Regions from separate parts of the Amycolatopsis sp. NPDC001319 genome, predicted to be linked through region 1. Evidence: riboswitches for the same ligand, from Rfam matches in the RefSeq annotation. Region 1 holds a riboswitch; the other holds the start of a gene.
The links. A riboswitch is a leader RNA that binds a small molecule or an ion and turns the genes downstream of it on or off. The one in region 1 is predicted to bind thiamine pyrophosphate.

Region 1 (3,479 bases):
GCTTCGTCCGTGTAGGTGGCGGTGTCCTTGATCTGCCTGGCCAGTTCACGAACTGTGCTGACATTGCCGCGCGCCGGGTCGAACCGGAGAGCCGGGTAGTCGGCGTCGCTCATCCGGCGGTCGCCTCTTCGACCTTGGCGGCCATGCGCTGGAGTGAGCTCTTGAGGCCTTCTTCAAGTTCGGCATAACCCTGGACCGCGTTGTCGAGGCCTCCCTTGATGCCGGTGACGGCTTCCTTGATCTTCTTCAGCCCGCCGGACCAGTCCGAGGTGAAGTCGGCACACGCTTCGTCGAGGTCGTCCCTCGGGCTTCGCAATGTCCAGTCCTGCCTCGTCGGCGGGCGTCAGCGGCCGACGAAAGAACCACCTTAGCCAAAACTGGGCGTTTCGGGTGCTGATTCGCCGGGTCTGGTGAAGGTGCGGACCGAATTCACGAAATCGGGGGGCGGAGTACCTCTTCGAGGCGGCCCGATGTTCGTCGGGCGCCGCGTGCTTCGGAGAGTGAAAAGAAGCGCTCAGCCCAGCAGGCCGAGCACCACCAAAGCCGCCAGCGTGAACGACGTCGCGAACAGCGTGATCCAGGCGCGCTGGGTGGCGGAGAGGGCAGTGGGCGAGTTGTTCATCGCGGGTCCTAGCGGGGCGGGGTGGGCGGATTCCGCTGGGATAGCGCGCTGATCAAGGGTGGTGTTACGGCCTGTGGTCGAGATCACGATGGGCGCGGAAAGTGCGCCACAGGACCGCGGCGGCGGAGGCCACCATCAGGGTGAACGCGGTGGTGCCGACGATGATCGCCTGGGTCATGAAAGTCCCCTCCGTGGAAGTGCGTACGAAGAGGGGACGTGTCAGCCCGCGGGAGGTGTCGCCGGGGTCGGGCAGATCACAGGGAGTCGATCTGGGCCGCGAGGGCGAAGTCCTTCGAGGTGAGGCCGCCCGCGGAGTGGGTGGAGAGGGTGAGCGTCACGGTGCGCCAGCGGATGTCGATGTCCGGGTGGTGGTCGGCGGCTTCGGCGAGGTAGCCGACGCGGACCACGAAGGTCACGGCGTCCGGGAAGGACGGGAGGTCGACCGTACGGGTGATGGAGTCGCCGGAACGGCGCCAGTCGGGGACGGTGGCCAGGGCCGATGAGATCTCGGAGTCGCTCAGTAGTTGCGCCATGTGTCCAATGGTGAACCCGTTTGGGCTACGCTGCACGGTTGCCACGGGAGTCCGGTGCAGCCGGGCTGAGAGGCGGGTGCCCGAGACCCGCGACCGTTCGCACCTGATTCCGGATCATGCCGGCGCAGGGAGGGCTGCTCTCCCCGCATCGGCGCAAGGAGGGCAGATGATTCCGCGGACCGCACGCACGGTGCTGGGCCTGGCCACGGTCACGGCGCTGGCGAGCGCGTGCTCGCTGTCCGGCGGCAGCTCGGGCGGCGACGCCCAGCAGACCCCGACGGTCACGCTCGTCACGCACGACTCGTTCGTCGCGCCGCAGGACGTGCTGGACGCGTTCCAGCGGCAGTCCGGGATCAAGCTCAAGATCCTCAAATCGGGCGACGCGGGGGAGCTCACCAACAAACTGGTGCTCACCAAGGCCAACCCGATCGGCGACGTGGCGTTCGGCGTCGACAACACGTTCGCCTCGCGCGCGCTGGGCGAGGGCGTGTTCCAGGCGTACACGAGCCCCGAGGCCGACCGCGGGCCGCAGCGGTACTCCGCGGATCCGCAGCACCGCCTGAGCGCCGTGGACGTCGGCGACGTCTGCGTCAACATCGACCCCGCCTACTTCGCGAGCAAGCACCTGCCCGAACCCAAGACCTACGACGACCTCGCCGACCCGAAGTACAAGGACCTCACCGTCGCCGAGAGCCCCGCTACGGCGTCGCCCGGGCTGGCGTTCCTGCTGGGCACCGTGGCGAAGTACGGCGAGCAGGGCTGGCACGACTACTGGGCCAAGCTCAAGGCCAACGGCGTCAAGGTCGACAGCGGCTGGGAAGAGGCCTACACCAAGGACTTCTCCGGCTCCTCGGGCAAGGGCCCGCGCCCGATCGTGGTCTCGTATGCGTCCTCGCCGGCCGCCGAGATCGGCGACGACGGCAAGCCGCGCACCAAGGCGCTGCTCGACACGTGCTTCCGCCAGATCGAGTACGCCGGCGTCCTCGCCGGCACCAAGCAGGTGCCGCAGGCCCAGAAGGTGGTCGACTTCCTGCTGTCGCAGCAGTTCCAGACGACGGTCGCGGCCAACATGTACGTCTACCCGGCCCGCGAGGGCGTCGACCTGCCCGCCGGCTGGGCCGCGGCCGCGCCGCTGCCCCAGGACCCCGCGACTCTGCCCGCCGACCAGATCCAGGCCGGCCGTGAGAAGTGGATCGGTGAATGGCGCTCGCTCATGGGCGCGTAACGCCGGCGCAGACCGCGCGCACGGCGGGCCTGGCGCTGCTCGGCCTGCTGCCCGTCGCGTTCCTGGTCGTGTTCTTCGCGTGGCCGGTCGTCGCGATCCTCGGCCGCGGCTTCTCGGCCGGCGGCGTGGACACGGTCCTGGCCGACGCGCAGACGTGGCAGCTCGCCGCGTTCACGCTGGTCAGCGCCGCCGCGTCGACAGTCGTCGCCGTGGTCGCGGGGCTGCCGGTGGCCTACGTGCTCGCGCGCGTGAAGCTGCCGGGTGTCGGGCTGGCGCGCACGCTGGTGCTGGTGCCGTTCGTGCTGCCCACGGTGGTCGTCGGGCTCGCGTTCCGCGCGCTGTGGCCCGACGGCGGTGTGCTGCCGCTGGTGCTGGCCAACGCGTTTTTCAACGTCGCCGTGGTCGCCCGGACCGTCGCCGGGCTGTGGAGCCACCTCGACCCGCGTGCGACCGAAGCCGCCCGCGCGCTGGGCGCCTCGCCGTGGCGGGCCTTCCGCACGGTGACGCTGCCCGCGCTCGGCCCGGCCGTCGCGTCGGCCGCGGCGGTCGTCTTTCTCTTCTGCGCCACCAGTTTCGGCGTGGTGCTCATCCTCGGCGGCGGCCGCTACCGCACGCTCGAGACCGAGATCTACCTGCGCACGGTCGACCTGCTCGACCTCTCCGGAGCGGCCGCGCTGTCGCTCATCCAGTTCGCCGCCGTCCTCGCCGCCCTCGCGCTGGGCGCGATCGCCCGGCGCCGCCGTGAGAACGCCGTGAAACTCAAGCAGGCCACGCCCCGGCGGCCGAGAAAAGGCGAATGGTGGACGGTCGGCGCGGCCACGGTCGTGATCGCCCTGCTGATGACGCCGATCGTCGCGCTGCTGCTGGAGTCGGTGTCCACACCGGACGGCTGGAGCCTCGCCGGCTTCCGCGCACTCGCGAGCACCGGCACGGACGACGCGCTGCAGGTCTCCGGCTGGGTCGCCGCCCAGAACTCGCTCGCCGCCGCCACCGACGCGACGCTGCTCGCCATGGCCGTCGGCGTCCTGGCCAGCGTCGTGCTCGTCGCCCTGCGGCGCGCACCCGGCCGCCTCGCCCGCGGCATGGGCGAGACGATGGA
Region 2 (3,479 bases), on a different contig from region 1:
ACTCGTTGAACACCGCGGGGGAAGTGGCCGGGCACTAGTAGATCGGGATCATGAGTCAGCAGCAGGAAAAGACGTCGGAGCAGGGCGAGAAGAAGAGTTTCCGCCCAGCACAGGTGGTGGCGACGGCACTGGCCGCCGTCACGGCCGCGTTGCTGGGCTCGACGCTGGGCGTGGCGGGCACCGTGGTGGGGGCCGGGGTGGCGAGCGTGATCACCACGGTCGGCGCCGAGCTGTACCTGCGTTCGCTGCAGCGCACGCGCGAGGCCGCGCTGAAGGCGCGCGCGGCGCTCGTGACCGCCGGGCAGCGCAAGGGGAGCAAGTCCGGGCTGTCGCCGGTGGACGATCCGGCGCAGATGCCCACCGTGCTGCTGCCGCTCGACCCGTCGGAGATGCCGACGGTGCGGATCTCGAAGCTCACCGAGCAGCCGGAGCCGGAGGAATCCTTCGGTGACAAGCTGCGGAAGCTGCGCTGGCCGTTGATCATCGGGACGAGCGTGATCGCCACGGCTATCGCGATCGCCGTGGCCGTGGGGGCGGACCTGGCCTCGGGCGGGAACGTCGGGCCTGGACTCTTCAAACCGGGCACCCCAGACACGACCCAGCAGCAGCGGCAGGACGACAGCCCGCCCACGACGTCGCAGAACAGCCCGCCGCCCAGCGAGACCGAGTCGAACACCCCGCCGCCGTCGTCCTCGTCGTCGAGCACGTCGACGAGCGAAAGCCCGACGTCTTCGAGCAGCTCGGACAGCGCTCCGCCGCCGTCGAGCACGGGCGGGGCGGCGTCGACCACGCCCAGCGCGCCGCAGACGAAGGCGGGTTCGGCGACGCCGACCCCCTAACCGAGCCGGGACTTCAGCGCCTGCGCGGCCGCCTTCGGGTCCTCGGCGTCGGTGATCGCACGGACCACGACGATCCGCGTCGCGCCGGCCGCCAGCACCTCCGGCAGCCGCTCGGTGTCGATGCCGCCGATCGCGAACCACGGCCGGTCGGTACCGGTTTCGGCCGTGGACCGGACGAGGTCCAGGCCCGGCGCGTACCGGCCGGGCTTGGTCGGCGTCGGCCAGCACGGGCCGGTGCAGAAGTAGTCCACGCCGTCCTCGGCGGCCGCCGCCGTAGCCTGCTGAGGCGAGTGCGTGGAGCGGCCGATCACCACGTCGTCGCCGAGGATGCGGCGCGCGAGCGGCACGGGGATGTCGTCCTGGCCCAGGTGCAGCACGTCGGCGCCCACGGCGAGGGCGACGTCGGCGCGGTCGTTCACCGACAGCAGCGCACCGTGGCGCGCGCACGCTTCGGCGAGCACCTCGAGTGCCGCGATCTCCTGCGCGGCCTCGAGCGGGGCGCCGTTCGTCTTGTCGCGCAACTGCACGATGTCGACGCCGCCGGCCAGCGCCGCGTCGACGAACTCGGCGAGGTCGCCGCGCGACGAGCGGGCGTCGGTGCACAGGTACAGCCGCGAATCGGCCAGGCGGGTGCGGATCTGTGATCCGGTCAGGGCGGGCATGGCGGGGACGTTACCCGCGCACTAGAGTGGGGTGGTCCGCACGGGAGCCCGAGGCACGGGCTGAGAGGGAGCTGCCGCTCCGACCGTGGAACCTGATCCGGGTCATGCCGGCGCAGGGAGCGTGATTCCCATGAGCGAGAACCTCACCGTCGTCGGCGGCGGTGTCATCGGCCTGTCCGCGGCTTGGCGCGCGGCGGCTCGCGGCCACCGCGTCACGGTGGTCGATCCGGCACCCGCGCGCGGCGCGTCCTGGGTGGCCGGCGGCATGCTGGCGCCCGTCACGGAGGCGTGGCCGGGTGAGGAGCACGTGCTCAGTCTGGGCGAGGAGTCGCTGCGGCGCTGGCCGGCGTTCGCGCGTGACCTCGCCGCGGAGGGCACGGACCCGGGGCTGGCCGAACACGGGACGATCGTGGTCGCGTTCGACAGCGCCGACGCCGGGCACCTCGACATCCTCGCCGAGTACCTGACGTCGCTGGGTCGCGACGTCGAGCGGCTCACCGGGCGGGCGGCGCGGCGGCTCGCGCCGGGCCTGGGTGCGGTGCGCAGCGGGCTCCACGTGCCGGGTGACCTGGCCGTCGACAACCGGAAGCTGCTGACGGCGCTGCTGGCGGCGTGCTCGAAGCGCGGGGTCGAGTTCTCCACCTCACGGATTGCTTCGCTCGACGACGTGACCGGTCCGGACACTCGCACTGTGCTGGCCGCCGGCGCGTGGACGGGCGCGTTGCACCCGCTGCTGGCCGACGCCGTGCGGCCGCTCAAGGGCGAGATCCTGCGGCTGCGGCCGCGACGAGGCTGTCTGCCGCCTCCGCCGTACACGGTGCGCGCGATGGTCGAGGGCCGGCCGATCTACCTCGTGCCGCGCGCCGACGGCGAGCTGGTTCTGGGCGCGACGCAGTACGAAGCGGGCTTCGACGAGGCCGTGACCGCGCGTGGCGTGCGGGAGCTGCTCGAAGGCGCCGAACGGATCCTGCCGGGCATCACGGAGTACGAGCTCGTCGAGATCGCCGCCGGGCTGCGCGCGGGGAGCCGCGACGCGCTGCCGTACATCGGGGAGCTCGGCGAAGGCGTGTACGCGGCGACGGGCCACCACCGCAACGGCCTGCTGATGGCCCCCGTGACCGCCGACGCCGTGGTCGCCTGGCTGGCGGGCGAGGCGCCGCCGGACGAGATCGGGGCGGCCGCGCCCGCCCGTTTGCTGGAGAAGGAGCGAGTCTGATGGAGATCAAGGTCAACGGGAGCTGGCGCGAGTTCCCCGACGGCGCCACCGTGTCCGAGGTGCTCGACGCGCTCGACGTGACCCGCCAGGGCGTGGCCGTCGCGGTGAACGGCGAGGTCGTGCGCCGGGGCGAGTGGGAGGCGTCGGTGGTGCCGAAGGGCGCGAACATCGACGTGCTGACCGCGGTGCAGGGAGGCTGACGATGGACGACGCGCTGGTCATCGGCGAACACAAGCTGTCGTCGAGGCTGATCATCGGGACCGGTGGTGCCGGGAACCTGTCGGTGCTGGAACGCGCGCTGATCGCGTCGGGCACCGAGCTGACGACCGTCGCCATGCGCAAGGCCGACGCCGACGGCGGCACCGGCGTGCTCGGTCTCGTGCGGCGCCTCGGGATCAAGCTGCTGCCCAACACCGCCGGCTGCCGCACCGCCGCGGAGGCCGTGCTCACCGCCCAGCTGGCCCGCGAAGCGCTCGACACGGACCTCATCAAGCTCGAGGTCCACGCCGACGACCGCACCCTGCTGCCCGACCCGTTCGAAACCCTGGACGCCGCGGAGCAACTGGCGGCCGACGGCTTCACCGTGCTCGCGTACACCAACGACGACCCCGTGCTCGCCCTGCGGCTCGAGGAAGCGGGTTGCGCCGCCGTGATGCCGCTGGGCGCCCCCATCGGCACGGGCCTCGGCATTCGCAACCCGCACAACATCGAGCTGATCGTCGCGCGCGCCATGGTCCCCGTCATCCTCGACGCGGGCATCGG

Region 2: another riboswitch for thiamine pyrophosphate. It lies ahead of thiO (glycine oxidase ThiO); the one in region 1 lies ahead of ACFY1H_RS36765 (thiamine ABC transporter substrate-binding protein).

Annotation. Positions count from the first base shown of each region.
Region 1 covers NZ_JBIAWY010000011.1:285,130-288,608, forward strand. Annotated here, with positions in the region: gene ACFY1H_RS36750 (putative T7SS-secreted protein) at 1-113, opposite strand, end outside; gene ACFY1H_RS36755 (hypothetical protein) at 110-316, opposite strand; gene ACFY1H_RS36760 (4a-hydroxytetrahydrobiopterin dehydratase) at 877-1,155, opposite strand; TPP riboswitch at 1,189-1,304, shown strand; gene ACFY1H_RS36765 (thiamine ABC transporter substrate-binding protein) at 1,322-2,380, shown strand; gene ACFY1H_RS36770 (ABC transporter permease) at 2,356-3,479, shown strand, end outside.
Region 2 covers NZ_JBIAWY010000007.1:83,493-86,971, forward strand. Annotated here, with positions in the region: gene ACFY1H_RS26750 (hypothetical protein) at 51-839, shown strand; gene thiE (thiamine phosphate synthase) at 836-1,501, opposite strand; TPP riboswitch at 1,532-1,637, shown strand; gene thiO (glycine oxidase ThiO) at 1,632-2,717, shown strand; gene thiS (sulfur carrier protein ThiS) at 2,717-2,917, shown strand; gene ACFY1H_RS26770 (thiazole synthase) at 2,920-3,479, shown strand, end outside.